2 regions of the Lactiplantibacillus paraxiangfangensis genome follow, and region 1 is predicted to be linked to the other one. Evidence: predicted binding sites of a transcription regulator. Region 1 holds the regulator's gene; the other holds the start of a gene.
What was found. Region 1 encodes HrcA, which represses chaperone genes, less so after heat shock. Its sites were predicted from a motif close to TTAGCACTCNNNNNNNNNGAGTGCTAA; they were not measured.
Positions count from the first base shown of each region.

Region 2: the regulator HrcA is predicted to act here: its motif matches at 6,087-6,113, upstream of groES (co-chaperone GroES).

Region 1 is NZ_BTPW01000006.1:20,932-35,994, forward strand. It holds gene dltA (D-alanine--poly(phosphoribitol) ligase subunit DltA) at 1-486, opposite strand, end outside; gene AAA939_RS04070 (teichoic acid D-Ala incorporation-associated protein DltX) at 527-676, opposite strand; gene AAA939_RS04075 (serine hydrolase domain-containing protein) at 713-1,885, opposite strand; gene dnaJ (molecular chaperone DnaJ) at 2,331-3,476, opposite strand; gene dnaK (molecular chaperone DnaK) at 3,578-5,437, opposite strand; gene grpE (nucleotide exchange factor GrpE) at 5,481-6,089, opposite strand; gene hrcA (heat-inducible transcriptional repressor HrcA) at 6,101-7,144, opposite strand; gene budA (acetolactate decarboxylase) at 7,544-8,257, opposite strand; gene ribF (riboflavin biosynthesis protein RibF) at 8,257-9,264, opposite strand; gene truB (tRNA pseudouridine(55) synthase TruB) at 9,278-10,201, opposite strand; gene AAA939_RS04115 (Rrf2 family transcriptional regulator) at 10,301-10,732, opposite strand; gene AAA939_RS04120 (NAD(P)H-binding protein) at 10,811-11,671, opposite strand; gene rbfA (30S ribosome-binding factor RbfA) at 11,834-12,187, opposite strand; gene infB (translation initiation factor IF-2) at 12,214-14,853, opposite strand; gene AAA939_RS04135 (L7Ae/L30e/S12e/Gadd45 family ribosomal protein) at 14,868-15,063, opposite strand, start outside.
Region 2 is NZ_BTPW01000022.1:19,605-34,667, reverse strand. It holds gene tsaB (tRNA (adenosine(37)-N6)-threonylcarbamoyltransferase complex dimerization subunit type 1 TsaB) at 1-298, shown strand, start outside; gene rimI (ribosomal protein S18-alanine N-acetyltransferase) at 282-860, shown strand; gene rimI (ribosomal protein S18-alanine N-acetyltransferase) at 853-1,311, shown strand; gene tsaD (tRNA (adenosine(37)-N6)-threonylcarbamoyltransferase complex transferase subunit TsaD) at 1,280-2,362, shown strand; gene AAA939_RS11795 (ABC-F family ATP-binding cassette domain-containing protein) at 2,447-4,426, opposite strand; gene AAA939_RS11790 (redox-sensing transcriptional repressor Rex) at 4,595-5,260, shown strand; gene AAA939_RS11785 (CPBP family intramembrane glutamic endopeptidase) at 5,308-5,946, opposite strand; gene groES (co-chaperone GroES) at 6,137-6,421, shown strand; gene groL (chaperonin GroEL) at 6,475-8,100, shown strand; gene AAA939_RS11770 (APC family permease) at 8,470-10,305, shown strand; gene AAA939_RS11765 (glycosyltransferase family 4 protein) at 10,459-11,556, shown strand; gene AAA939_RS11760 (phosphate ABC transporter substrate-binding protein) at 11,865-12,767, shown strand; gene AAA939_RS11755 (YigZ family protein) at 12,830-13,471, opposite strand; gene AAA939_RS11750 (ATP-dependent helicase ComFA) at 13,539-14,891, shown strand; gene AAA939_RS11745 (ComF family protein) at 14,908-15,063, shown strand, end outside.

The sequences.
Region 1 (15,063 bases):
AACCCCTTTAGGCTTACCAGTAGTCCCGGAAGTAAAGATAATATAGTAATCATCGTCTCCCTCGGCCGCATGATCAGCCTGATAATCAACGGTCGTCTTGAAAATGGCGTCCAATTGATCTGGCGTAATCACTGGCGTCGTGCCGACACCAGTTGGTAAATCAACAACGGCAATGGCCGCCGCTGGCTTTGCAATTTCGTTGATCATCGTCAACCGTTCGTTAGGCGAATGGGTGTCAATCGGGATATAAGCCCGACCAGACTTAACCACGCCTAAGAAGGTGGCAATCATTTCAAAGGTTTGCCCACCAAAGACAATAATTGGTGCTTTGGCTGGTAAATCTAAGGTATCTAAATGCGCTGCTAGTGCGTCTGAATAAGCTTTTAATTCAGCATACGTGTGCTGTACGCCTTGGACGTCATACACCACTTTAGTGGGTTGCGTCCGTGCGTAATCATCGATTGTTTTGATGACATTTTTAATCATTATTAATTTCCCCCAAACAATAAATTAACGCGTCCACCTACTAGAATTCATTGTAAATGAACTTGGCCTGGTTGATCCCACTGTACCCGTATAGGTAAACCAAAGCCAGCATGACAGCAAAATAAAATACTGTTAGCGCAATGAATTGAACCACCGGACGTTGAAACCAGCTTTTCAATTTTGCGAACATGCCTTCACCTCCTCAAATTATTCATCCCAATGGCGTTTATAAATCACCAATCATTAATTCACTAAATATTTTGTTGGCGGCAAATTCGATACTAGCCGAACGGCGTCGGTAATTACTGAGTAGTACCACGCCGCTTCGACCATCTGCCGAAACGTGGACGTCGGACTCATAGCCGTAACCCAACCCGTGTGAGCGGATCCCGTTACTGATGTTATAGACCCCACCGCCATATTCGCCGGTCGCGGTCCGCGTATGCAGAATCGCGACGTTGGCCTTCTTGATCAACTTGCCCTTTAAAATTGCACTTTCAACTTTGAATAGGTCACCGGTCGACATATAAATCTGACCAGTACCAAGTTCACTATGCATTTGGGCCTTCGTCTCATGCTCTTGGTGTTTATACTTAGGGAGAATTTGCTTAGCCGACGCTTTGTAGCCCGTCGTCGCATTAGTTCCCATCCCGTTAACCACAAAACCGGTGTGTTTCAATCCCAGCTTATGAATAATCTGTTTATTAATAAAGTGTTGGTAAGATTGACCGGATACCTTGCGAATAATCCCAGCGAGTAAAACGTAGTTCGCCGCGGAATAGTTGAAGATGCCGACCTTTTGCTTACGATAAACCATGTGATCTAAGACGTAATTAACCGTTTGTGCTTCAGATAACGGCTTCTTAGAGCCCTTTTTTAACCAGTAACCGGTCGTCATATCTAACATCTGACGAATGGTCGTATTGCGACCGTACTTGATAGTTGGATAGTACTTCGTCACCGGATCACTTAGCTTCATCTTTCCCGCTTGAACCAGTTGCATAATGCCCACCGCGGTAATCGACTTTTGAATCGATAAGATTTGGTACTTAGATGCTGGCGTGTTCTTGATTGCCATCGCTTGATCAGCGTATCCAAATCCTTTTTGGTAAATCACCTGATCATTTTTGATGACCAGCGCCGTCCCAACAAAATGGCTCAATTCGAGCGTCTTAGTAATTTGTTTTTTCGGCGACTTTGTATTCACAAATTCTGTTCGGTTAACTTTACGACTCAGTTGCGAATTTTTCTTTGCAACGGCCTTGGCCGTCTTTTTCTTTTTGCGTTGAATTTGCTCGGTCTTTGCGGTGCGTGCTTGGTGTCGAACAAACCACGTTCCGGCACCACCAAGCACTAACAGCCCAAGAACGATTACGATTAATCCCTTATTTGACTTCAAATTATTAACTTCCCCACTAGTCTAATTTATCACGGACTCTTTTTGATCCGCGTATAGCTTCACTGCGAGTACGCTAAGTTCAAGGATAATTCTAACAATCATCCTAGCAAATTCACAACTCCATTCGAAAAGGATAAAAACCCTGCACGTCCGTTTTAACCACTGACATTACTGTAACGATTTTGTAACATAACCGTTAAACCATCCCCCACAAAGATTGGCTTTCCTTTACCTCCTTGATTAATTCTAGCACTGGACCGCATCCCAATTACAGCAGAACGAAACGGTTTGTCTCAAATCAAGCACTCTGAAAGGTTAGTTAATAAACGGTAGTGGCCACTTGCGGGTACCCACAACAAAAGGGACCATTCAGCCGATTGGTGTCGGTTGGACGGTCCCTTTGATCAAATTTCATTTGTACAGTGCTGAAAAGGTTAAGAAACCCTTAAACACCACGTAACTTATCGAAAAGTGAACTCTTTCCATTACCAGCAACGGTTTTACCACTGGCTTTGGCAAAAGTCTTCAAAGCTTCTTTTTGTCCCTTATTTAGATGGGTCGGTGTTTCAATTGCGACGGTTACCCGCTCATCACCATTACCATTACCCCGTAACCGCGGTGCACCCTTCCCACGTAAGCGGAAAGTTGTGCCCGTTTGGGTGCCGGCTGGAATCTTGAGTTTAACGTCACCGTGCACGGTCTTGACCTCAACTTCGTCACCTAACGCGGCTTGTACAAAATCGATTGGTAACTTGAAGTAAATCGTCGCACCATCCCGCTCGAAGTCTTTGCTAGGTTCAACCCGGAAAATAATGAACAAGTCCCCGTAAGGACCCCCATTAGCCCCAGCTTCACCTTGGTTTTGAAGACGCATTTGTTGGCCTTCTTCAACCCCAGCAGGAACGGTAACCTTGATGGAATGGCTCTGTTCAGTATGACCAGAACCACCACAGGTTGCACATTTTTCTTTGATTTCTTTCCCAGTCCCATGACAAACGTCGCAAACTTGCTGACTCATCATGCGACCAAGTGGTGTATTCGTTTGAACTTGAATATACCCGCTCCCGTGACACTTAGAACAAGTAACTGGTGAAGTCCCTGGCTTAGCACCGGAACCACCACAAGTCTCACATTGTTCTTCACGGTTATAGGTGATATTAGTCTTCTTACCAAAGATGGCGTCTTCAAATTCTAGCGTCATCTCATATTGTAAGTCGCGGCCTTGTTGCGGCGCCGTCGGGTTAGGACGGCGGCTACCACCGCCCCCGCCACCGAAAAACTGACTGAAGATGTCGTCGAAACCACCGCCGCCGCCAAAACCACCAAAGTCTTGACCGCCAAAGCCGCCAGCGCCACCACCGAAACCTTGCTGCCCGCCAGCGGATCCAAATTGATCGTACTGGCTCCGTTTTTGCGGATCACCTAACGTTTCATACGCTTCATTGACAGCTTTAAACTTTTCTTCTGCACCGGGTTCGTGGTTCAAATCGGGATGATACTTCTTTGAAAGCTTGCGGTAAGCTTTTTTGATTTCATCCTGACTGGCGTCTTTTTCAACACCCAGAACCTTATATAAGTCTTGTTCTGCCATCGTAACCTCCTAATGATCCCTTTAAAGTCTCATTAATATTAGCATATTTAAAGCAAAAAGGCCAAGACCGCGCGGCCCTGGCCTTTTTTGTTTACTCGGTATTACTTCTTATCCTTATCTTTATCTAAGTCTTCGAAGTCACCGTCAACCGTATTGTCATCGTCACTCTTACCTTGATCAGCAGCCTTGCCATCAGCGCCAGCTTTTGCGCCTTCAGCTTGTTGGGTCTGTTGATAAAGTTTAACTGACAAGTCTTGCACGATCTTGTTCAAGTCGTCCTTCTTGGCCTTCATTTCGTCAACATTGTTGTCGTCTTGGGCTTTCTTCAAAGCGTCACGGGCATCTTGCGCCTTCTTGACTTCTTCATCAGAAACCTTACCTTTGAGTTCCTTCAACGTCTTGTCAGTCGTGAAGATCAATTGGTCAACTTCGTTCTTCAAGTCAACTTCTTCTTTACGCTTCTTGTCGGCGTCTTCGTTTTCTTTAGCTTCCTTGACCATTTGATCAATTTCATCGTCAGAAAGACCCGATGAACTCTTGATGGTAATCTTTTGTTCTTTGTTCGTGCCCATATCCTTAGCGGAAACGTTCACGATACCGTTCTTATCAATATCGAATTTAACTTCGATTTGAGGAACACCACGGGGTGCAGCTGGAATGTCCGTTAATTGGAAACGGCCCAGCGTCTTGTTATCAGCAGCCATTGGACGTTCACCTTGTAAAACGTGAATATCTACGGCAGGTTGATTATCCGCAGCAGTACTGAAGACTTGGGACTTGCTTGTTGGAATCGTCGTGTTCCGATCGATCAACTTAGTGAAGACCCCACCCATGGTTTCAATTCCAAGGGAAAGTGGCGTAACGTCAAGTAAAACAACGTCTTTAACGTCACCAGTAATGACACCACCTTGAACGGCAGCCCCTAAAGCAACGGCTTCGTCAGGGTTAATGGAGTGGTTTGATTCCTTGCCAGTCCACTTTTCAACGGCGTCTTGAACGGCTGGAATCCGAGTAGACCCACCGTTTAAGATCACAACGTCCAAATCACTGGCAGATAACTTAGCATCCTTCAACGCGTTTTCAACAGGAATCCGCGTCTTTTCAACTAAGTCAGCCGTTAATTCATTAAACTTGGCACGAGTTAACGTGGTTTCCAAGTGTAATGGGCCGTTTGCGCCGGCAGAAATAAATGGCAAACTGATTTGGGCTTCAGAAACACCTGAAAGGTCTTTCTTAGCTTTTTCAGCAGCATCCTTTAACCGTTGTAAGGCCATCTTGTCTTGGGATAAGTCGACACCGTTGCTAGCCTTAAAGTCAGCAACTAACCAGTCGATAATCTTTTGGTCAAAGTCGTCACCACCAAGTTGCGTATCACCATTGGTTGATAACACCTCAAAGACCCCGTCGCCTAATTCAAGGATGGAAACATCAAAAGTCCCACCACCAAGGTCATAGACTAAGATTTTTTCATCTTTGTCGGTTTTATCCAAACCATAAGCCAATGCAGCGGCGGTTGGTTCGTTGATAATCCGTTCGATGTTTAAGCCGGCAATCTTACCAGCATCCTTGGTTGCTTGCCGTTGCGCATCGTTAAAGTATGCAGGAACGGTTACAACGGCCTTTTCAACCGTGTCACCCAAGTAGTCTTCAGCAAAGCCCTTGATGTATTGTAAAATCATCGCAGAAATTTGTTGTGGCGTATAGTCCTTGCCATCAACATTTACTTTGTAGCCCGCTTCACCCATGTGACGCTTGATTGATGAAACAGTGTTAGGGTTAGTGATTGCTTGCCGTTTGGCAACTTCACCAACTTGAGTTTCGCCATCTTTAAACGCAACGACTGATGGGACCGTCCGGCCACCTTCAGGAGTTGTGATAATCTTAGGTTCATTACCTTCGAGAACGGCAACTGCAGAGTTCGTCGTCCCGAGGTCAATACCGATAATTTTATTACTTGCCATAAATCAACAAACCTCTTTTTAATTTATTTTTATTTTTAATTATTTATTGTGCGACAACGACCATTGCTGCGCGGAGCGTCCGGTCTTTGAAAAGGTAACCCTTTTGTAAGACTTGAACAACCGTATCAGCCGGATGATCCTTGTCAGCAGGTACTGTCTGAACAGCTTGGTGAACGTTTGGATCAAACTTCTCACCATCAGCTGGCACTTCGGTAACACTGTGTTTCTTCAAAGCGTCTTGTAAATGACCATAGACCATTTCAACGCCCTTCTTCAACTGTTGTGCTGCCTCGTCGTCTGCCTGCGTTGATAATGCCCGTTCCAAGTTATCCAAAACGGGTAAAACATCCTTAGCTAACGATTGACCATCATACTTGATCATTGCGGCCTGTTCCTTCTTGTTGCGGTTTTGCATGTTCACAATTTCCGCTTGGGCACGAAGTAACTGGTCATCCTTTTGATTAAGCTGATCTTTCAAACTTTGGATCTGTTCATCGCGTGGATCTTTGGCCGACTGTTTGTCCGCTGCACCTGCTGTTTCACTGGCAGTCGAAGTCGCGGCTTGACTAGCTTCACTAGTCGTACTGGTGGCCGTTGAAGTTGTTTCTTCAGCTGCTTCAGCACTCTTTGTTTCTTTAGCCAATGCTTTCATCTCCCTGTCCGTCACTCGTCAAAGTACCGGTAATAATCTAATAATTTGCGGGCAAGCTCCTGTTGGAACGCACCCATCAGTCCAATCATCCGCGAATACGGCATCGCTGTCGGGCCCAGGATGGCAATCATCCCTTTACCGTGCTGATCAACATCGTACGTCGCAGTGATTAAACTGTAATCCTTCAACAAATCGTTGGTGATCTCATTACCGATACGAACCTGAATGTGTTGACCAGGTGGCCCAATCACATTCGCTAAGTTGTCCGTTTGGTCAAGCAACGAGTACAATGACTGCAATTCTCGCGGATTCTGTTGGCTCGTATAGTTGAAAAGATTCAACTTACCACCGACGTAGAATCGTTCAGAGGCTGCCTTGGACAATACACTGCCAAAAATATCTAAGAACCCCTTAGGATCTTGCAAGTACTTCGCAAGCTTCAGTGGGATTTCCTTTTGTAATTTTTGCAGGACGTCTTGTAACGGCAGGCCAATCAATTGATCATCGATAAACCGAACAACCGGTTCGAGCTCATCACCAGATAAATCATTGGGAATCGTAAACGTCTGATTTTCAACGTCGCCGTTGTTCGTCACAAGGATCGCCATCACTTGATGGTTGCCAAGTGGCACGAGACGGAACCCACTCAACCGACTATCTTTTAACTCTGGTCGTAACGTAAACGTCGTGTAACTAGTCAATTGTGACAAGATGTCGGCAGATTGCGCAACAATTTCGTCGATCTTATGGAACTCGCCACCCAACGAATGCTGGATGACTTTCAAATCTTGACCGTCAACCTTTTCTGGTTTCAAAATATGGTCAACGTAGTACCGATACCCTTTAATAGATGGAATCCGACCTGATGATAGGTGCGTCTTAACGATCAACCCAAGGTCTTCAAGTCGTGCCATCTCGTTACGGATGGTTGCGGAGCTGACCTTCACTGGCAACTCTTGCACCAGCGACTTGGATCCAACGGGATTACCGCCTTCGGTATAGTCACGAACAATGGCCTTCAAAATCAGGCTTTGTCGTTCAGTTAACGTGATCATCACCTCTTTTTAGCACTCTGTTAAGTTAAGTGCTAACACAATTACTAATATAACAACCCTTCAGGTGAAAGTCAAGGAAGGGCAAAGTATTTTTTATATCCACTACCAACTAATTGAATCAGGTCTCAATCCCTTGCTAAACGGTGGTCTAGCCATGATGATTTTGAAACAAGATTTAGCAAAACTAGCTGATACTTGGCACCCTTACCATGACCTTTTCCCTTTCACAACGTCTATATTAGCACTCTTATTATTAGAGTGCTAATAATAAACGCAAATCGTGCTAATTTTTTTACCCAAAACCGAAATTAAGCCAAATTAAAATAACGGTTCAGAAATCTGTTGAGTAAAATTTCTGAACCGTTATTTTTATACCACTATAGCCAAAAGGTCGTTTGCTTAACGTTCCGCCTTGTTAATGGCGTGGTCGATCGTTTCGTTATCAAATTCTTCTTGTAAGTAGGCCTCGTTATCAATTGGCAAATGAACTTGAAAATCAGCAAAATGTTGAATTTTCAATTCGGCTTGTTCAATTTCAAAGCCTAATAAGTGCCCGCCTAATTGATGGTCCTGACTCAAAAAGTGTAAGTGGAACCCACCGACCGTGGCACCTTGAAAGAGCTGCGGCGCGTAATAGCCGACAATGGTCCCCTGAACGTGCTCCCCACTGAACTCGGGCTGAGTTGCCGTCGCTTGAACCAACGTCTTATAAGGCGGCTGCTGTCTTGGCGCTACCCGCGTCTTAATGGTTTTAAACGTTCCGTCAATCCGAATTGCAGCGAAAACGTTTCTTAACCGGTAATCACGGACAACTTGGGTCTCAAAGTCCGCCTGGTTCGTCGTTTCAATTGGCGCGCTGATATCGGGCTTTTCAAAGTGGACCGATGCAAACGGTAAGGTCTCATCAGAAGCGATTTCTCGTACCTGACCATCCTCACGTGCTTGGTAGGCATGGCCGTTGATGATAATTACTTCCCCGTTCAAACCATCAAGCGTCCCAATCCCAGTATCCCCATGGGTCAGCAATTCACCGGCCGTAATCGTTCCGTCGAACAAACCGGGAACTAACAATCCTAAAGTACCATGTTGAAAGATTTTATCCGTCGCTGCCATTATGCTTCCTCCGTTTTTGATTGCTTTTGTTGTTGCACTGCCGTTAACCGGGGCGTCACTAGAAATGGGTGCGCCACGTAATAGTCACGCGTCTCCTGTTCATCACGCTTCAACTGGTCGACTAATTCATCCGCGCTAGCAAACTTAACTTCCCCGCGCATCCGGTGTGCCCAGCGAACCGTCACCGTCTGGCCATAAATATCGCCACTAAAATTGAGTAAGTTGATTTCAACCGTGATGGGCCGGTCATCACCAAACGTCACGTTACGCCCAACGGATGCCATCCCCATGACCCACTGATTGCCTACTTGGACCATCGTGACGTACGTCCCAATGCCTGGTACCCGGGCATTGCTCCCGTGGGCAACGTTAGCCGTTGGAAAACCGAGGGTCCGGCCGCGGGCTTCCCCGTGAACCACTTCACCAGCCGTTTCGTACTGGTAACCGAGCAAGTCATTGGCGAGGTCAATGTCACCCGCATCCAACGCCGTTCGAATTCGCGTTGAACTAATTTTTTGATCACCAAGAACCGCTTTTGGCACTTCGATAATGTCAAACCGTCCCTGCGCATATTCACCCAAGTGTTGCATATTTGCAACGTTCTTAGGACCGTACGTGTAGTCGAAACCGGCGACCACCGTCTGGGCATGTAAGCCCACGATCAATTGATCAACAAACGTTTGGGGTGGTAACGCCCCAACGACACGGTCAAAGTGCAACACATAAAGGATATCAACGCCCATTTCCGCCATTAACGTTGCTTTTTGATCCACCGTTGTCAAATACCGCACGTGTTGCGGATCAGCATTTCCAAAGACGACGGACGGGTGTTGATCAAACGTCATCACGGCTAGTTGTGCCTGCTTTGCGCGTGCGGCTCTTCTAGCGGTCGCAACGACTTGTTGATGGCCCTGGTGTACCCCGTCAAAAAAACCAAGAGCGAGGACGCTTGGACCAGCGGGGATTTGCTTGAAATCCACCGGGTACTGTAAATTAATCACCTGCATGAAAAAGAACTCCTTAATTGACCGCAAACATTTTAAACGGCTTGTACCGCTGTTCATCTGGTCGATAACTATATAGACATTTTAGGCCGTCTTGATAAATCAACGCAACCATTGGGCTCGCATCTGGCGCTGTTATTTGTAAATCTTGCGCCGTCAGCCACACCCCGTTTTTTACTTTAGACCACAGCTCATCTTCAATGGTGATCCGTGGATATTGACTGAGCGCCTTATCGATTGGTGATAGCAGCTCGTCTTCCGTTCCTTCGGCGACTCGCTCAGCAATTTGTTCAAAGGTCACCGTCTCATCCAGCGTAAAGCCACCACTCTTTAAACGGGTTAGATCACTCATGACGGCTGGAACGCCTAAAGCTTTCCCCGCGTCAACGGCGAGTGTCCGCACATAGGTCCCCTTGCTACAAGCGACCGTAAAGTAGATGGTCTGGGTCTGCTGTTCCGTATCGTACGTCGCTGGTTTGCGTTGCTCAAAACTGGTGATGGTGATGTGACGAACGGGCCGTTCGACGGTCTCACCGTGACGGGCGTAATCGTACAGCCGCCGACCGTTGACCTTCACAGCTGAAAACATGGGTGGAATCTGGGTCAGTTCACCGGTCATCTGCTGAAGAACCGCGTCGATCTGTTCAGTCGTAAACGGCGTTGTAATGGCTTTACGGTCAATCTCATCACCGTCAAGATCCTCGGTCGTCGTTGCAAATCCGAGGGTAATGCTTCCTTGGTATTGTTTTCCTGAAGCCACTAAAAACTGTACGGCCTTGGTAGCGTTGCCAATACAAATTGGCAAAACGCCATCGACATTGGGATCCAAGGTACCCGAATGGCCAACCTTACGCGTTTGGTATAATTTTCTGATTTTAGCCACGCAGTCAAAACTCGTTAGACCACGAGGTTTATATAGCGGTAAAATTCCGTTTGGCATAATTTTAGACTGCTCCTCATTTTAAAATAACTTTTCTCAGTATACCACACTGCGAAAACGCACAAAAAGCCATCACCGTAAATGATGACAGCTTTCTGACTAACTAATTTGTGCCCGCCGAGTCTGAATACCATTAATCACATCAGCCAACGTTTGGCGCGCCATTTCTGCTTCCGCTGCGGCCTGGACCCGGTCGTAAAGACTATCCAACGTTTGCTGAATGTTAGCACCAATCGGACAATCCATGTTTGTCCGCGGATCCACATGTAACAGGTCGTGATTGGTTTCAACGGCTTTAAAAACGTCTTGCACAGTGATTTCATCGGCAGGTTTGGCTAACCGGGGGCGGGCCGATCCAGCTTGACTGCTCAACAATCCCGCACGTTTCAAATCAGCCATTAGTCGCCGAACAACGCTAGCATTAGCTTCAATACTAGCCGCAATATCGTTACTAGTGATCTTTTGATCATCAATAATTGCGACGTACGCCAAAACGTGAATAGCATCGCTCAATTTATAAGAGTATTTCATGCAACTGGCACCTCCCCTGTAACCCATTTTAATCTTTATTCATTGTACCCGAAGATGCCGTTGACAGCTAATCATAAGTTACCGCGCTAAGATCTCTTTAATTGCCGTTTCAATTGGGGTCAACGGGTGGCCTAAGACCGTTGCCAAGTCGTCAGAACTGACGTTTAATTCATTATCAGCCATCATTGTTTGCATGCTAACCATCACTGGCGCCATGTTAGCATCCATGCCACCAGCAATCAGAGCTTGTTGATACTCAGCGGGACTAACTGCTTTGAACTGGAAATCGTCGCGTCCCGTTGCCCGCTTGATTGCTTGGGCTAAGTCCGCGTACGAACGTGGTTGCCCACCAAATTCGTAGACTGCCTTTGGATCTGCCAACAATAAGACTTTAGCTGCACCAACGGCGTATTCCCGTTCCAATGCAAAGCTGACCTTGCCATCACCAGCTGCGTAAATGGCATCTTTTCCAGCGGCACCAGCTTGTAAGTAAGACGTTTCATTTTCCAAATACCAAGCGTTACGTAGGAATGAATAAGCCATCCCACTATCCTTGATCAGTTTTTCAGTAAAAACGTGATCCGTGGATAACGCAGATTTGGCCGTGTCCGCTTTAGCAAAACTCGTGTAGGCAATGTAGCCGACACTAGCTGCTTTGGCAGCCGTAACGACGTTTTGATGTTGTTGTTCCCGTGAAATGGCACCACCTGGTACTGATGAAATAAACAGGAAGCGGTCAACACCGGCCAGGGCCTGTTCTAGCGCAGGTTCATCCGTGTAATCGGCTTGGCGAACCGTAATCGCCGTTGGAAGGACCTTTGCTGCTTTTTCGGGGTTCCGGACAATTGCGATGACGTCGGACGGTGCGACCGTCTTCAAAAGTTCATTGATGACAATTTGACCAAAACGACCAGTTGCTGCTGAAATTGCGTATTTCATAATTAAACGTCTTCTTTCTTTTAAACCATTATTTGTTGTTTTATTAAGCACAACCATTATCATAACTAGTTGTTACTTTATTGTCAACAGTTAAGCCTAATAGTTTACCACTAGCACAAAAAAAGCCGCCACGAAAGTTCGTGGCGGCTTAAAGTCATCAGGCTAATCCTGACGTTTTAAATTATTGATTAGTTCGTCGATATGACTCCCATATTGAACAGAATGGTCCCGTTCAAAAATGAGTTCTGGTGTTTTATAGATGCTCAGCCGGGAACCTAATTCACTCCGAATTAAGCCCTTTGCCTTTTCCAGGCCAGCTGCCGTCTTTTCACCATCCGACGCTTTGTCAGATAAAATACTGTAGTAAATGGTGGCTTGCTGTAAATCACCCGTTACGGTCACACCAGTAATGGTGAGTCCCGCAACCCGGGGATCACGGACACGCTTTAACAAAATATCATCGACTTCGCGTTGAATTTCTTGTTCTAGCCGACCAACTCGATAATGTTGTGCCATCTTAGTTTACCTCCCAATTAAGGTGCTTATTCAATCGGAACTTCCTTCATGACATAAGCTTCAATTACATCGTTCACTTTAATGTCGTTGTAGTCTTCAATCCGTAAACCAAGTTCAAAGCCCTGTTTAACTTCTTTAACGTCATCCTTGAAACGACGTAGACTAGCTAACTTACCATCGTAAATAACGACACCGTCACGGATAACCCGAACACCAGATTCGCGGTGGATGACACCATCAGTGACCATCCCACCACCGATCGTACCAATCTTAGAAACCTTGTAGATTTCACGAATTTCGGCTTGACCAGTAATCTTTTCTTCGTATTTAGGTTCAAGCATCCCCTTCATCGCGCTTTCGATTTCATCGATTGCGTTGTAGATGACTTGATGCAAACGAATGTCCACGTCATCAGTGTCAGCTTGTGACTTAGCCTGTGGCGTTGGTCGAACGTTAAACCCGATGATAATGGCGTTACTTGCTTCTGCTAAGGCAACATCACTTTCGTTAATGGCCCCAACGGCAGTATGGATAATGTTAACCCGAACGCCCTTAACTTCGATCTTACGTAAACTCCCAGCTAACGCTTCAACGGAACCTTGAACGTCGGCCTTGATAATAACGTCGACTTCCTTCAATTCACCCTGTTTCATTGAATCAAACAGGTTATCAAGCGTTACGTGGTTCGTCTGTTTCCGTTCGTCCATTAAGGCTTGCTTAGCACGTTGTTCACCAGCATCACGAGCGGTCTTTTCGTCGTCAAAGACTACGAACCGATCCCCAGCATCTGGCACATCACTTAACCCAGTAATTTCAATTGGGGTTGATGGAACGGCTTCCTTAATTCGTTTTCCATGATCATTTGTCATGGTCCGAACTTTACCGTAAGTATTCCCAACAACGATTGGGTCACCAACGTGCATCGTCCCTTGTTGAACTAACAAGGTTGCCGTTGACCCCTTACCACGATCCAAACTAGCTTCCAAGACAGACCCAGCAGCGTTTTGCTTAGGGTTAGCCTTTAATTCCAGCACTTCGGCTTGTAGTAGGATCATATCCAATAATTCATCTAAGTTCTTACCGAACTTAGCCGAAATCTGGACGAAGATCGTATCGCCACCCCAGTCTTCAGGAATTAAACCATATTCGGTTAATTGTTCCATCACGTGGTTCGGGTTAGCACCTGGCTTATCAATCTTGTTAACAGCGACGATAATTGGCACTTTAGCCGCCTTCGCATGGTTGATCGCTTCGATTGTTTGTGGCATTACACCGTCATCGGCCGCAACAACTAACACGGTGATATCAGTAATATCAGCACCACGCGCCCGCATTTCAGTGAAGGCCGCATGTCCTGGTGTATCCAAGAAAGTGATTGTCTTGCCATCGTGCTTAACTTGATAAGCACCGATTGCTTGCGTGATCCCACCGGCTTCGCCCGCAGTCACGTGCGTATGACGTAACTTATCAAGCAACGTCGTCTTACCATGATCAACGTGACCCATGACGGTAACAACTGGTGCCCGGGTTTCTAAGTTTTCGGTGTTCTTGTTTTCGTCGTCGAAGAACTTATCCAAGTCGGTAACGTCAACTTGAACCTTTTCTTGAGCATCGATACCATAATCAGCCGCTAAGACTTCGATGGTTTCTTTATCCAATGATTGGTTTTGGTTAACGGCAACGCCTAACATGAACAACTTCTTGATAATTTCAGCTGGTTCACGGTGCAAAATCTTACCCAGATCCTGTGCGTTCATCCCAACCGTGTAAACCAACGTTTCTGGTAACGGCTTATCCTTACGAACAGAAACAGGCTTGTTGCTTACTTGGCGAATCCGTTGGTTCTTGTTGTTACGACCACGGTTATTGCGGTTATTACGCCGACGGCTATTGTTGTTACCACGGTAACGGCTACCGCCACCGTTGTTATTGTTGTTGCTACCTAAGCCGCCACCAAACCGGCCGCTCCCGTTACGTGAACTGTTCGTTGTCAAACTGCTCCGGTTACTACTGTTACCGTTGCTGGAACGATTTTGTGAACTGTTTGAACGGTTTTGACCATTATTAGAATGGTTCTGGCTGTTGTTCGAACGATTTTGACCATTGTTGGAATGGTTCTGGCTATTATTGGACCGGTTTTGGCCATTATTCGACCGATTCTGACTGTTGTTAGAACGGTTCTGGCTGTTGTTTGACCGGTTACTGTTATTACTATTTGGTCGGCTCGTATTGCTACTCCGGTTGGTGTTGTTACTAGTACTCCGGGTGCTATTTGTCGTCCGGCTACTACCGTTACTGGAACGGTTTGTATTGTTGGAACGACTTTGACTATTGTTCGACCGACTCTGATTATTGTTATTATTACGATTATTATTCAAAGAATCACCACTCTGTTGATGACGCGAGTTGGATTGCTGCTGATTAGCAGTTCGTGTCACAGTTTTCGCTGCGCTAGGCGCAACGCGGCCAGTGTTACTAGCCGTTGTAGCTTTAGGATTAGGATGGGTGGCGCCCGAAGTAGCACCCTTTAGTTGGCTTGCTTCGGTGTCACCGAGTGTCGACATATGATTTTTGACGGAGAATCCCAACTGTTGTGCTTGCGCGATCAACTGTTTACTTGGGACGTTGAGCTCCTTCGCTAATTCATAAATTCGCTTTTTCCCCATATCTTCACCCTCCTTTACTTTGTCATGATCGCGACCATTTTTCTGGCAAATCCGCGGTCGGTAATTGCAATTACCGTCCGTTGATTGCCTGATGCGGCACTTAATTCCGCTTTAGTAAAGGTATCGATCACTGGAACATCATAAGATTGGGCCTTATCATGGAATTTCTTGGCAGTCGTGGGACCGGCATCACTCGCGATAAACACGAGT
Region 2 (15,063 bases), on a different contig from region 1:
CATTGCGGAATGGACCGATCAGTTGGCAGCATACGCCGAACCAGTCACGTTTATTGGGGCTGATGTTGCAACGTATGAAGCCCCATTAAAGGAACAGTTAGGTGATCGATTTGTTCGTGCCCAGCCCCAGTTAGATTTGCCGCAAGCAAGCGTGCTAGGCTTGCTCGGACAAACTGTTCAGCCCGTAGAACACTTGCATGCGTTCGTGCCCGACTACTTACGTTTGACACAGGCCGAACGGGATTGGCAAGCTAAGCACCCGAAAGAGGATCATGCGCCCTATGTTGAAAAGATTTAAGAAATACTTTCAGAAAATTACAACGAACCGTAATCAGCACCGCGAAAAAGTTTTGACGATTGATAATCACATCGTGGAAGTTGCGGGGACGAGGTATTACCTTTCCCAGGCGCTGATTACCGATGTTCCGGAAATGCTGGCCATTGAACGGGCCGTTTATGCCGGAAAAACGCCGTGGGACGAGAACGCCTTTAAGACCGAATTACGACGCCAAAGCGGGCGTTTCTACATTGTAATGCGTCATGAAGACCGGTTGTTGGCCTTTTGTGGATGCGCATTTGATGATCGGCGTCACGATGCCCACATCACAAACATTGCCGTGCATCCTGATGTGCAGGGTCGCGGACTTGGTCACTTCATGATGAAAACGATGATCGATCGGGCAGTGGAATTAGACTATCAGACCGTTACCTTAGAAGTTCGGTATAGTAACACCACTGCGCAACACATGTATACGAATTTAGGCTTTGAAAAAACGGGGATTAAAAAACGCTACTACTTCGGTGATCATGAAGACGCTATCGACATGACGTACCGATTGGCCCCAAAAGCAAATGAGTGAGTGGCAATTAGTAAGTGGTGATGCCTACGCGGCAAGCGACTTAGCAGCACTTTGTTATCAGTTATCGGCCGTCGCTTATCCAAACGGGGCGCCGTGGCGCCAAGCTACTTTTGTGGCGGACATCGAAGCGCCACAAAGTCGTTATCACGTGATTCTTGCTGACGAGCGTCCGGTTGGATTTGTGAGTTGTACGATTGTATTGGATGAAGTTGAAATTACGAACATTGCCGTGCACCCGGACTTTCAGCGTCGCGGGTTGGCACGGCAATTATTGCAAACGTGTTTGGCAGCTCTTACGACTGACGGCCAGATTTTCTTAGAAGTCCGCCCTAGTAACGTTGCGGCACAGAAGTTATACCGTCAATTTGGTTTTGAGCAGATTGCCACACGTCGTCGTTATTATCATGATCCAGTGGAAGATGCCTGGATCATGCGCAAAATTATTGATTAAAGGATGGTCACTGGTGGAGAAACAGAATTTGATTTTAGCGTTTGAATCTAGTTGTGATGAGACAAGTGTTGCCGTCATTCGTGACGGTCATGAGATCTTGTCAAACGTCATTGCAACCCAGATCAATAGCCATAAACGTTTTGGTGGGGTCGTTCCAGAAGTTGCTAGTCGCCACCACATTGAACAGATTACGATTTGCATTGAAGACGCAATGACCGAGGCCGCCGTGACCTATGATGATTTAGATGCGGTCGCTGTGACTTACGGTCCCGGATTAGTTGGTGCGCTCTTAGTTGGCGTGAATGCGGCTAAGACCGTGGCATACGCGCATAACTTACCCTTGATTCCGGTCAACCACATGGCGGGACATATTTATGCGGCGCGGTTTGTGAAACCGTTCGAATTTCCTTTGATGGCGTTACTCGTTTCGGGTGGACATACCGAACTCGTTTATATGCAAGCTGACGGTCAGTTTGAAATCATTGGGGAAACCCGTGACGATGCTGCCGGCGAGGCTTACGATAAAATCGGGCGGGTATTGGGTGTTCCATATCCAGCCGGTAAAGTGATCGATGAGATGGCTCATGAAGGAAACGACACGTTTAAATTTCCACGAGCAATGATCGATGAAGACAACTACGACTTTAGTTTTAGCGGTCTCAAGAGTGCGTTTATTAATACCGTGCACCACGCCGACCAAATTGGGGAGACCTTGGACAAGAACGATTTGGCAGCCAGCTTTCAGGCGAGTGTCGTCGACGTCTTGACGAGTAAGACGTTGCGGGTATTAAAGCAGTACCCGGTTAAACAGCTCGTTTTGGCGGGTGGCGTAGCCGCAAACCACGGCCTGCGCGAACGGCTTCAAGAAGTGTTACCAAAAGAATTTCCAAATACTGATTTAGTTTTGGCCCCACTCAAGTTGTGTGGCGATAACGGCGCCATGATTGGGGCTGCTGGTTACGTTCAGTACCAGCACCAACAATTTGGTGACGCAACGCTAAATGCAGATCCTAGTTTGGAATTTGATTGGATGCCTAACATGCCCCACTAAGGCTGACTTAGTACGGGTGGCAAACTTATAATGAAGATAAAAAAGCGGCTCAGATAAAATCTGAGCCGCTTTTTTTAGTTGGAATTAGTCCATATTTTCAAGGGCTTCGGCTTGTTCAGTCCAGTCCGTTTCGGCTTGTGCTTGCTCTGCGTTAACGGCGTCAAGCTGCTTTTGTAAGTCGCCTAATTTGCCAGAATCGGAAAAGTTTTCCGGTTGTGCCATTTCTTCTTGGATGACCGTTGCCTGTTGTTCCAAATCGTTCATTTTAGCTTCAAGTGATTCGACGCTACGCTCTAACTTACGCTTTTCACGTTGTTGTTGCTTGCTAGCTTGATAATTCTGCTGGCCCTTTGAACGCGGTACGGCAGCTGAAGCGGTCGTGGCATCTGGGTTAGCTAGTGCGGCCTGTTCGGCGGCTTCACTCGCGGCCGCCGCAGCGAGTTCTTCTTGTTCTTGTTTCTTATCGATATAGTAATCGTAGTCGCCTAAGAACAGTTCCGTTCCTTCGGGTGAGACTTCGACGACACTAGTGGCCACTTGATTAATGAAGTAACGGTCATGAGAAACGAAGAGGAGGGTCCCGTCAAAATCATTGAGGGCCACTTCCAACACTTCCCGACTATCGATATCCAAATGGTTGGTCGGTTCGTCAAGAATCAAAAAGTTATTATTTTGCATCGCAAGTTTAGTTAGCAATAAGCGAGCCCGCTCACCACCGGATAGAGCGTGAATTGGTTTGTCGACGTCTTCGCCGGTAAAGAGAAAGCTCCCGAGAATCGTCCGGATATCCTTTTCAGGCGTGGTTGGGTGTTCGTCCCATAATTCGCTTAAAACTGTTTTGCTATCATGAAGGTTCCGTTGTTCCTGGTCGTAGTAGCCAGTTACGACGTTAGTGCCGAAGACGGCTTGACCTTTGATGAACGGAATCTTTCCTAAAATACTTTTTAAGAGGGTCGATTTACCAATCCCGTTGGGGCCAACAATGGCGACGGCTTCGTGTTTTTTAACGTTAAGGTTATCCGGTTCTGATAACGTTTGACCAGCGTACCCAACGGCGGCATCCTTAACGGTCAAAACAATGTTCCCACTTTGCTTGGCAGCGTGGAAGCCAAAGTGCGCCGTTTTGTCATCGCCGTCTGGTCGGTCTAAACGGTCCATCTTAGCTAACTGTTTACGCCGAGCTTGCGCCCGCTTCGTCGTTGACGCCCGTACAATATTCTTGTTGACGAAATCTTCTAACTTACTGATCTCAGCTTGTTGTTTTTCGTAGTGTTTCCACTGGGCCTGAATGCGGGCGGCTTTTTCCTGAACAAATTGATCGTAGTTTCCGGTGTAGTGGATCATTTCATGATGGGATAGGTCGTAGACTTCGTTAACAACGCGGTCTAAGAAGTACCGGTCATGGGAAACGATTAGTAAGGCGCCGGTATACGATTGCAAATAACTTTCCAGCCAAGTTAACGTTTCAACGTCCAAATGGTTGGTCGGTTCGTCCAAAATCAAGAGATCCCGTTTTTCAAGCAATAGTTTGGCTAACGCCAACTGAGTCTTTTGACCACCAGAGAGTTCGGTGACCGATTTGTCGTAAACGTCGGCGTCGAATTGAAATCCGTGCAAAACGCCGCGGATTTCGGCCTGATAGCCGTAACCATTTTTTTGTTGAAAGGCGGTTTGAACCTGATCATAAGTTTTTAAAGTTTGTTGGTAAGTTTGGTCGTCCGCAATGACGGCGGGGTCGCTTAATTGAGCTTCTAAGCGGTGCATTTGGTCTTCTAAGGCGTGCACTTCGGCAAAGACACTGCTCATTTCTTCCCAAATCGTATTGTTGCTGTCGAGGCCTTGATCTTGGGCTAAGTAACCAATGGTCAGGTCTTTACGCATCGAAATCTGGCCCTCATCCGGGACCGTTTCACCGGCAATCATTTTTAGTAAGGTTGATTTACCCGCACCGTTGCGACCAACTAAGGCCACCCGGGCATGTTCTTGAATGTCCATTTGTACGTTATCGAACAAGACATCGGCGCCAAAACGCCGCATGACTTGCTGTACTTGTAGTAAAATCACGCTTTTTTAAGCTCCTTTCACATTTAATTCGTCACACAATTGTAGCATATTGCAACGGTCTGCCCTAGTAATACGGAATAATAAGTAATTATTATTTCACAAAGTGACGCACTATGCTAGAATAGTGTCAGCAAATTCACAAACTTTTGGTAAGGAGGGATCGTCCGAATGGCAGAAACAAAAATTCCTCGGGCAACGGCGAAACGGTTGCCGATTTATTATCGTTATCTCAATATTTTATTAGATGCCGATAAAAAACGGGTTTCATCAACGGAATTGTCCGAGGCGGTTAAGGTAGATTCAGCAACGATTCGACGCGATTTTTCATATTTTGGGGCCCTAGGTAAACGGGGGTACGGATATGATGTTGAAAAGTTACTTTCGTTCTTTAAGAAAATCTTGAATCAGGATACTTTAACGAACGTTGCCTTGATTGGGGTCGGAAACTTGGGACACGCGTTACTTAACTTTAATTTCCACAAGAACAGTAACGTGCGGATCTCCGCAGCTTTTGATGTTAACGAGGCCATTGCGAATACGGTACAAAGCGGTGTACCAGTATATCCAATGACGGAACTTAAAAAGCAATTGATCGAACAACAAATTGAAATTGCAATCTTGACAGTACCAACGACGGCTGTGCAAAACATCACTGATGAATTGGTAGATGCCAACGTCAAGGGAATCATGAACTTTACACCGTTACGCATTTCAGTACCGGATACGGTTCGGGTTCAAAATGTCGATTTAACCAATGAATTACAGACGCTGATTTACTTTATTGAACACTACGGTGAACAATTGGGTGATCACGGCAATTCTGACGATGAATAATAAAAACGCTTGGGATTTTTTCCCAAGCGTTTTTATTTGGCTAGCGGTTATTTACCAAGTAGTGTAGGTAAAATAACAACGCTATTCATTAAAATATGCGCTAACATCGAAGTCTGGATACGGCCAGTTTGGCGGTATAACCAACAAAAGAGTAAGCCAATGAAGGCGTACAGGATAAAGTGACCGTCGGCGTGCGCAAAACTGAAGAAGACACTGGAGATGAGCGCGGCCCCGATTTGCCCAGTCAGTGGGGCAAGGTTGCCAAAAATCACTTTACGAAAGACGAGTTCTTCCATAATAGGGGCGCCGACCATAATTGCTAGGAAAAAGAACGGGTACTGGCGGCCAACGGTTAAAAGCGTCGTCGTATTGGCCGACGCCGTAGAGTGCCCGAGTAGTTGGGTGAGCTGTAAAATCACCATTTGCCCGACAATGACCAGCACGGTACCTAACAACCCCCATAGCAGTGCTTTAACCCAACTAACGGGGTGCTTTTCTAGAGGATTAGGTTCGTGCATCCGACTGGCAACGATGACCAACAGCACAGCGCCGACTAGGTAGTCAACGGTCTGGATGACGAAGACCTGCGATCCCAAATTATGAAAACTAGCGACCAAAAGGCTAGGTAATGCGTAAATTATAAAGTAGAGGATTAAAATGATTAGCGATTGGCGGCGATTAGCCATCAGCTCACGTCCTTTGATTTAGTTAATTTTCGAGTCAATTTGACTTAAGTAATCCCATTATAGTCGATTTGACATTCTTTGACTAATAATTGACAAATCACTTGCATTCTTAAATCAAAATGATATAGTTATCTTTGTAATTAGCACTTGGGTATTAAGAGTGCTAAAAAGAATAAATGGAGGGATTCACGTGTTAAAACCATTAGGAGATCGCGTCATCTTGCAACAACAAGAAGAAGAAGAACAAACGATTGGTGGTATCGTTATTGCCAATAACGCTAAGGAAAAGCCACAAAGCGGTAAAGTTGTTGCCGTCAATGACGGTCGTGTTTTAGATAACGGGACGAAGGTTGCCCCAAGCGTGAAAGTCGGCGATCAAGTATTGTTCGACAAGTACGCCGGTACTGAAGTTAAGTATGAAGGAACTAAGTACCTTGTTTTACACGAAAAGGACATTGTCGCAGTCGAAGACTAATCCATTTAAAACAATATTTAATTAAAAAATTATTCATGAGGTGAAAATAGATAATGGCTAAAGAATTAAAGTTCTCTGAAGATGCACGAGCAGCTATGCTTAAGGGTGTCGATCAATTAGCTGACACCGTTAAATCAACGTTAGGGCCTAAGGGGCGCAACGTCGTATTGGAACAATCATACGGTTCACCAACCATTACTAACGATGGTGTGACAATCGCTAAAGCAATCGACTTGGAAGATCACTTCGAAAACATGGGTGCCAAATTAGTTTCCGAAGTTGCTTCTAAGACTAACGATATTGCTGGTGATGGGACAACCACTGCCACGGTCTTAACCCAATCGATCGTTAACGAAGGTATGAAGAACGTTACGGCCGGTGCTAACCCCGTTGGTATTCGTCGTGGGATTGAAGAAGCCACTAAGACAGCGGTTGATTCTTTACACGCCATGGCTCACCAAGTTAAGACGCAAGAAGATATTGCGCAAATTGCTTCCGTTTCATCTGCTAGCAAAGAAACTGGTAAGTTAATTGCCGAAGCCATGGAAAAAGTTGGCCATGATGGGGTTATCACCATTGAAGAATCCCGTGGGGTCGATACGAGCTTAGACGTTGTTGAAGGGATGCAATTCGATCGCGGTTACTTATCACAATACATGGTAACTGATAACGATAAGATGGAGGCTGACCTTGATAGCCCTTATATCTTAATCACCGACAAGAAGATTTCTAACATCCAAGATATCTTACCATTGTTACAATCAATCGTTGAACAAGGCAAGCCATTGTTGATCATTGCTGATGATATTTCTGGCGAAGCCTTACCAACCTTGGTTTTAAACAAGATGCGTGGGACGTTCAACGTCGTTGCAGTTAAGGCACCCGGTTTTGGTGATCGGCGTAAGGAACAACTTCAAGATATCGCCGTCTTAACTGGTGGTACTGTGATTACCGATGATTTGGGTCTTGAACTTAAAGACACAACTATCGATCAGTTAGGTCAAGCTAACAAAGTTACGGTTACGAAGGACAACACGACCATCGTTGAAGGCGCCGGTGCTAAGGACGCAATCAAGGAACGGGTTGACTTCATCCGTAACCAAATCAGTGAAACCACTTCTGATTTTGATAAAGAAAAGTTACAAGAACGTTTGGCTAAATTAGCCGGCGGGGTTGCCGTAGTTCGCGTTGGTGCCGCTACGGAAACTGAATTAAAAGAACGCAAATACCGTATCGAAGATGCTTTGAATGCGACCCGTGCGGCCGTTGAAGAAGGCTTCGTTCCTGGTGGTGGGACTGCCTTTATCAACGTCATTAAAGACATTGCCGCTTTGAAAGAAGAAGGCGACGTTCAAACTGGGATCAACATTGTTAAGCGGGCCTTAGAAGAACCAGTTCGTCAGATCGCTGAAAATGCTGGTCTTGAAGGTTCTGTCATCGTCGAAAAGATGAAGGACCAAAAGCCAGGTGTTGGGTTTAACGCAGCAACTGACGAATGGGTTGATATGATCGAAGCTGGGATCGTTGACCCAACCAAGGTTACCCGTTCTGCTTTACAAAACGCTGCTTCAGTTTCAGCCTTATTATTGACGACGGAAGCCGTTGTTGCTGAAAAGCCTGAACCACAAGCACCAGCTGCACCAGCCGCACCAAACCCAGGTATGGGCGGTATGATGTAAACCGTTAGTTAAAAACGGTAAGTACAACTATAGTGATTAAAAATAGCTGCCGTAAGGGATCAATGGATGCCTTGCGACAGCTATTTTGGGCTTTAAGAAAGTCAGCGCTAACCACGTCAAACTCAATTATTTGCAAAAAGGCTAAAGAGCCAAAATAGTCGCGTCATCGGGTAGCCTTGGATGCTAGTGAAATTAAAGTGTTGCTTTGCGTCGGGTGGCGCGTTAGAATCAGTCGTTGGCGAAAAATTGCGAAAATAATTTAATTGATTGCGATTTTAACGTGTAGTATTTACTAATTTAAAGTAGTAAAATCTACTTTGACTTAGCTTACTTGGGAATAATTATTTTTGAAATAAAGGAGTTATTATCATGTGGCGTTATTTAAAACGGTTGCTAATTGGGAAACCGTTAAAAACCATGGATGAGGGTGGGCAAGCGCTCACCAAGTTCAAGGCGTTGGCGCTGCTGTCTTCAGACGCGCTTTCGTCAGTTGCCTATGGTACTGAACAAATCACAACCGTCTTAATTACACTTTCAGCAGCTGCCTTGATGTATCAACTATATGCTGCGGCGCTCGTGTTAGTCCTGTTGTTTGCGATTACGATGTCGTATCGTCAAATTATTCGGGCCTATCCGTCCGGTGGTGGGGCTTACGTTGTTGCTAGTACGAACTGGGGGCGACCAGCCGGGTTAGTTGCCGGGGGGTCACTGCTCGTTGATTATATGCTAACCGTTGCGGTTTCAGTAACTTCTGGGACTGAAGCGATTACGTCAGCGATTCCAGCACTAACGAATTATCAAGTGTTGATTGCAATTGTGATCGTGATTGCGATTATGGGGTTAAACTTGCGGGGCATGCGGGAGTCAGCTTCGTTTCTAACGTTCCCCGTGTACTTTTTCATCATCATGATTATTGGCATGGTCTTGTGGGGTGTCATGAACATTGCGAGTGGTAACTTAACTTACCATGCGTCGGCAGCGATTGGCGCACCGGTCCAAGGGATGACCCTGGTGTTATTCTTCCGTGCGTTCTCATCTGGTTCATCCTCACTGACTGGGGTTGAAGCCATCAGTAACGCGGTGCCAAACTTTAAGCGTCCTAAACGTAAGAATGCCGCTAATACGCTTGCAATTATGTCATTGATATTAGCTGCTTTCTTTGCTGGGATTACTTACTTGAGTTATTACTTGGGAATTAAACCACAAGCTGATAACACGGTCTTGTCACAAATTGCGTCAGCCGTATTTGGTCACGGCTTGTTCTACTATTTATTACAACTTTCTACGGCCATGATTTTAGCCGTTGCAGCGAATACCGGTTTCTCAGCTTTCCCAATTTTGGCCTATAACTTGGCGAAAGATAAGTTTTTGCCACATGCTTATATGGACCGTGGAGATCGCTTGGGTTACTCGAACGGAATTATCTCGTTAGCCGTTGGGGCGATTGCGTTAATCATTATTTTTGATGGGAAAACGACGCTGTTGATTCCACTATATGCGGTTGGGGTTTTCGTGCCATTTGCACTTTCTCAATCTGGGATGATTATTCACTGGTTCCGCGAACGTGGCAATTGGTGGTGGATGAAAGCGTCCGTTAACTTACTCGGTGCGCTGATTTCACTCTTGCTAGTGTTCTCCTTGTTCTTGCTCCGTTTTGGCAACGTTTGGCCATACCTAGTTGTTATGCCACTGTTACTGTACATGTTCTATCGAATTCATGTGCACTATATTCGGGTGGCAGCCCAACTACGGGTGATGGCTAAAGAAAAAGCCGAACTACATGACTACGAAGGGGCAACGGTAATCGTCCTCGTTTCCAACGTGACGCGGGTCACGGCTCAGGCGGTTAATTACGCCCGTTCAATCGGTGACTACGTTATTGCCATGCACGTTTCCTTTGATGAAAATCCGGAGAAGGAACACAAGACGGCGGCGGAATTTAAGTCAACTTTCCCAGACGTTCGGTTTGTGGATATTCACTCGTCGTACCGTTCCATTGCAACACCAACGCTACGTTTCTGTGATGTCATCGCAAAACGTGCGGCGGAACGGAACTTCTCGACGACCGTCTTAGTCCCACAATTTGTACCGAAGAAGCCTTGGCAAAATATTTTGCATAACCAAACGAGTTTGCGGTTACGGGCAGTATTAAATTCACGGGAAAATATTATCGTCTCAACTTATAATTACCATTTAAAAGAATAGTTACCTTAATGTGTCACCAGTGATTGGTGGCACATTTTTTTAAAAAGCGTGACCGAAATGCGGTGCCTTTACTAAGTTTCTGTGAAGTGAGTTGTCAAGGTGCGCTGAGATTTGTATAATTATCCTAATAGATGAGAAGGGAGTTGCGCACAAATGATTAGATTTGAAATTCTAGTTAGCTTAATGGCAACCATGATGATCTCCGCAATCTTGACGCCATTTGTGCGAAAACTTGCATTTAGAATTGGTGCGATCGACAAACCTAATCGCCGCCGGGTCAACAAGGTACCCATGCCAACCATGGGTGGCTTAGCGATTTTTATTTCTTATACGATTGGGACGACGATTTTATATTTGATGCATCAATTCCCCAGTCGGCTGTTTTTCGCATTGCTGGGTGGCGAACTGATTATTTTGAGTACTGGGATCATTGATGATGTTTATGAGCTAAAGCCCCGACAAAAAATGTTGGGGATTACGCTCGCAGCGCTAGAAGTTTACTTTATCGGCGGCATTCGAATGACCACCTTTACAGTACCGTTTTTAGGCCTAATTCACTTTCAATGGTTGAGTTTACCAATCACTTTGTTGTGGATCTTAGCGATTACTAACGCAGTGAACTTAATTGATGGGTTGGACGGCTTGGCAACCGGGGTTTCCATCATCTCGCTGAGCACGATGGGAATTATCGGTCTGTTCTTTTTAAATGCCAATACGTTCGTTTCCTTATTAATCTTCACGTTGGTCGCAGCGATGCTTGGTTTCCTACCGTATAACTTTTTCCCAGCGCGCATTTACTTGGGAGACACGGGATCACTGTTTATTGGGTTTATGACGGCGGTCTTTTCACTATTTGGTCTGAAAAACGTCACGTTGATTTCAGTTGGGATTCCGGTCATGATTTTAGGGGTACCCATTACCGATACCGTGTACGCGATGATTCGGCGGATTTTAAACAAAAAACCAATTTCGCAAGCGGATAAGCATCATTTACATCATCGCTTGATGCAACTCGGACTGACACACCGTCAAACGGTCATGGTCATTTACGGCATTGCGTTGATCTTTTCGTTTATTTCCTTACTTTACCCAATTTCTTCCATCTGGGGCTCCATTTTATTAACGATTGGATTGCTGTTTGGACTTGAATTATTTGTGGAAGCGATTGGCCTTGCCGGTGATAATCGGCAGCCGTTATTGAACTGGATTAAACGCACCGTGGCCCGGTTTACATCGAAAACTAGTCACTAATATTAAAGAAATTGTTACAGGCTCACTGGCGGATAATCGCTAGTGAGCCTGTTTTAATTAGGGCGTTGTTCGGTTCAAACAAATAGCCTTTACTTAAAATATACAAGGGATTTACACAATCATCATTTTTAATTTACACACGGCCGGTAATATTGAAAATGTTCCAGAGACAATCAATGGATGGTATAGAACAGCCGGTGATCATGCTCGCATCACTATTCAGCACTTCCTACCCAGACTTGCTAAGGTGTTCTGCCAGCATTGATTGTTTAATTATGATAGTCAAATGGAGAAGGGGAGTTTCGATTATGAGAAAAGCAGTGACACTTGGGGCGCTGGCCGTAACAATTACCGTACTACTGGCTGGTTGTGGAAGTAATTCTGCAACAAGTACTAAGAATACTAGTAGCAGTAGCACCAGTTCAAAGACCACCAAAATCGTGGCGACTGGTTCGACTGCGTTACAACCGTTAGTAGAACAGGCTGGCCAAGCTTATCAAAATGAACATGCCAAAGTAACGATTAACGTTCAAGGTGGCGGTTCTGGAGCTGGTCTAAGTCAAGTAGCCAAGGGCTCTGTTAACATTGGTAACTCCGACTTGTTCGCACAAGAACAAAAGGGCCTGGATGCTAAGGGCTTAGTTGATCATAAGGTCGCCGTTGTTGGGATGGCACCAGTGGTTAACAAAGATGTTGGTGTAACTAACATTTCTAAGGATCAATTGGTTAAAATCTTCCAGGGTAAGATTACGAACTGGAAAGAAGTCGGCGGTAAGAGTGAAAAGATCACTGTTATTAACCGTGCTCAAGGTAGTGGGACCCGGGCCACTTTTGAAAAGTGGGGCCTTGGTAATGCTAAGGTAGCAACTAGCCAAGAACAAGATTCTAATGGGACCGTTCAAAAGATCGTTGGAACGACGCCAGGTGCAATTAGCTACTTAGCCTTCTCCTACATTAAAGATAATTTACAAGCACTTTCAATTGATAACGTTAAACCAACTGAAAGTAACGTTGCAAACAACAAGTGGAAGATCTGGGCATACGAACATATGTATACCAAGGGTCAACCAAAGGGCGAAGTTAAGGACTTCTTAACTTACATGACTTCTAAGAGTGTTCAAGGTAGTCTTGTTAAGAAATTAGGTTACATTCCATTGACTTCAATGAAGGTCGACCGGGGACAATCTGGTGAGATCACGACCCTTAAATAGTGACTGTTAAGTCGCACAAAAGCGTCCGGAAATTTTTCCGAACGCTTTTTTTGTGGGGTGATTTAGTTTGATTGAACGGGGACTTCGTTAAACTGTTCGCCCTGGTCTTCAAAACTGGCTTGCCCACTCAGCAGGTTGGTGATGGCTGTTTGAGTGGCAGCCAGCGTAGCGCTGTCGACCGCAATCGTCTGGGTGACTTGAACGCCGTAGTCGGTGTCTAAAGTCATCATATTTTGCTGGGTCAAGTAGTAGTTCAGCGCGTCAACGTTACGGTAATCAATCGTAACGGCGAGCTTTGTTTGTTGAACCCGTTGAACTTTTCCGATACTTTCAATGGCCAGTGCGGGTGCGCCGCTGTAAGCCCGAATCAAGCCGCCCGCGCCGAGCTTAATGCCCCCAAAGTAACGCGTCACAACGGCTAAAACGTCGTGAATTTCGTTCGTCTTTAACACTTCTAAGATGGGCGAACCAGCCGTACCGACGGGTTCACCGTCGTCACTCATACGCTGGATGTGATCATCTTCGCCTAAGACGTAAGCAAAGCAATTATGATTGGCTTTGGGGTTATCCGCCCGCACTTGCGCAATTTTTTTCTGGGCATCAGCTTCGTCACTGATGCGAAAAAGGTGGGCAATAAAGCGTGATTTCTTAATAGTTTGCTCACTAACCGTGTTTTTAGGAATTGTGTAGTATGGTTTTGTCAAAATTAAGGGTTCCTTTCAAGATGTTTGGCTCAGTTATTCGGATGTTATTGATAGGAGGTGCAGTTTAGTGGAAAAATCAGCACTCTATGGTCGCCAGCTCTGTTTAACGCCTGGTGAAGCTCAGGGATTACCCCCGGAAGTTCAAAAAATCGTGGGCATTCAAAGGGATGGTCAGACGTTGCGCTGCAATCGCTGTGGGAGCAATCTAACACCAGCGATGGCGCAGTTGCCTAATCAACAATATTACTGTTATCAGTGCCTGAATTTGGGCCGGGTCAGTACCTTAACTTCACTCTATCACATTCCAGAACCAAATGAATTTTTGAATTATCCCACTTGTAGCTGGCAGGGAAAATTGACGCCCCAACAAGCTGAGTGTGCCGAACGGGTCCGGACTAATTTTGAGCAGCGCAGCCGGCACTTACTGTGGGCGGTCACCGGTGCAGGAAAAACGGAGATGCTATTCCCGGGGTTAGCCTGGGCCCTTAGTCAGGGCTTGCGCTGTGCGTTGGCCTCCCCGCGGGTCGACGTTTGTTTGGAGTTAGCGCCAAGGTTACAGGCTGCGTTCCAAGACGCTGAGATCGCCCTTTTACACGGTCGGAGCGACGAGCCGTACCGGTACTGTCAGTTAACGATTTGCACAACGCATCAACTGTTGCGGTTTCGAGCAGCGTTTGACGTCTTAATTATTGACGAAGTAGATGCTTTTCCGTTTGCGGCGAATCCGCGGTTGCATTACGCGGTCAATCAAGCCGTTAAACCAAACGGCGCCTTACTTTATATGACGGCCACGCCTAGCCATGAGTTATTGCGACAGGTGCGGCGTGGACAGCTCAGTATCAGCTATTTACCGCTGCGTTTTCATCAGCACTTGTTGCCAACGATTAAAGTCAGTTTGCAACCGCACTGGTGGCGCACGATCACGCGCGGACAACTCCCGTCATGTTTGCGGCGCAAGTTAGACGCCTACGCAAAGTCGCATCAACGGTTCTTACTATTCGTCCCCCGTGTTGCTCAGTTAGCGCAAGTCAAAGCGGCGATTGAGCGGGCGGTGCCAGCATTAAACGGACTGACCGTCCATTCCACGGATCCGGAACGGCTGGAAAAGGTCCAACGCATGCGTGACCATCAGGTTCAATTTTTAGTGACAACCACGATTTTGGAACGGGGCGTAACGTTACCTGGTATTGATGTCATTGTTTTAGGGGCCGATGATCCTATCTTTTCGACCGCCGCGTTAGTTCAGATTGCAGGGCGGGTCGGGCGTAGTCGGGAACGCCCCGATGGCCTCGTTTGGTTTCTGTGTGCGAGTTACGCCCGGACCATCAAAAATGCACGGCGACAAATCAAACTGGTCAACCGGAAAGGACGGCGACTGCAGCGTGCAATGCCTACTGTGTCACCAGAACATTCATCATAAGACGAGTCTACAGTGGTTGTTAAGCTGGCAGCCACTGGCGCACCCCGTTGTGTGCGCCGCTTGTTGGCAAGGTTTTACCCGGATTGAGCGGTCAACCGCCTGTCCGGGGTGCGGTCGGGCGCAAGCTAGTCGGCGACTGTGTCCGGATTGCCAGCGTTGGCCCGTTAACCAG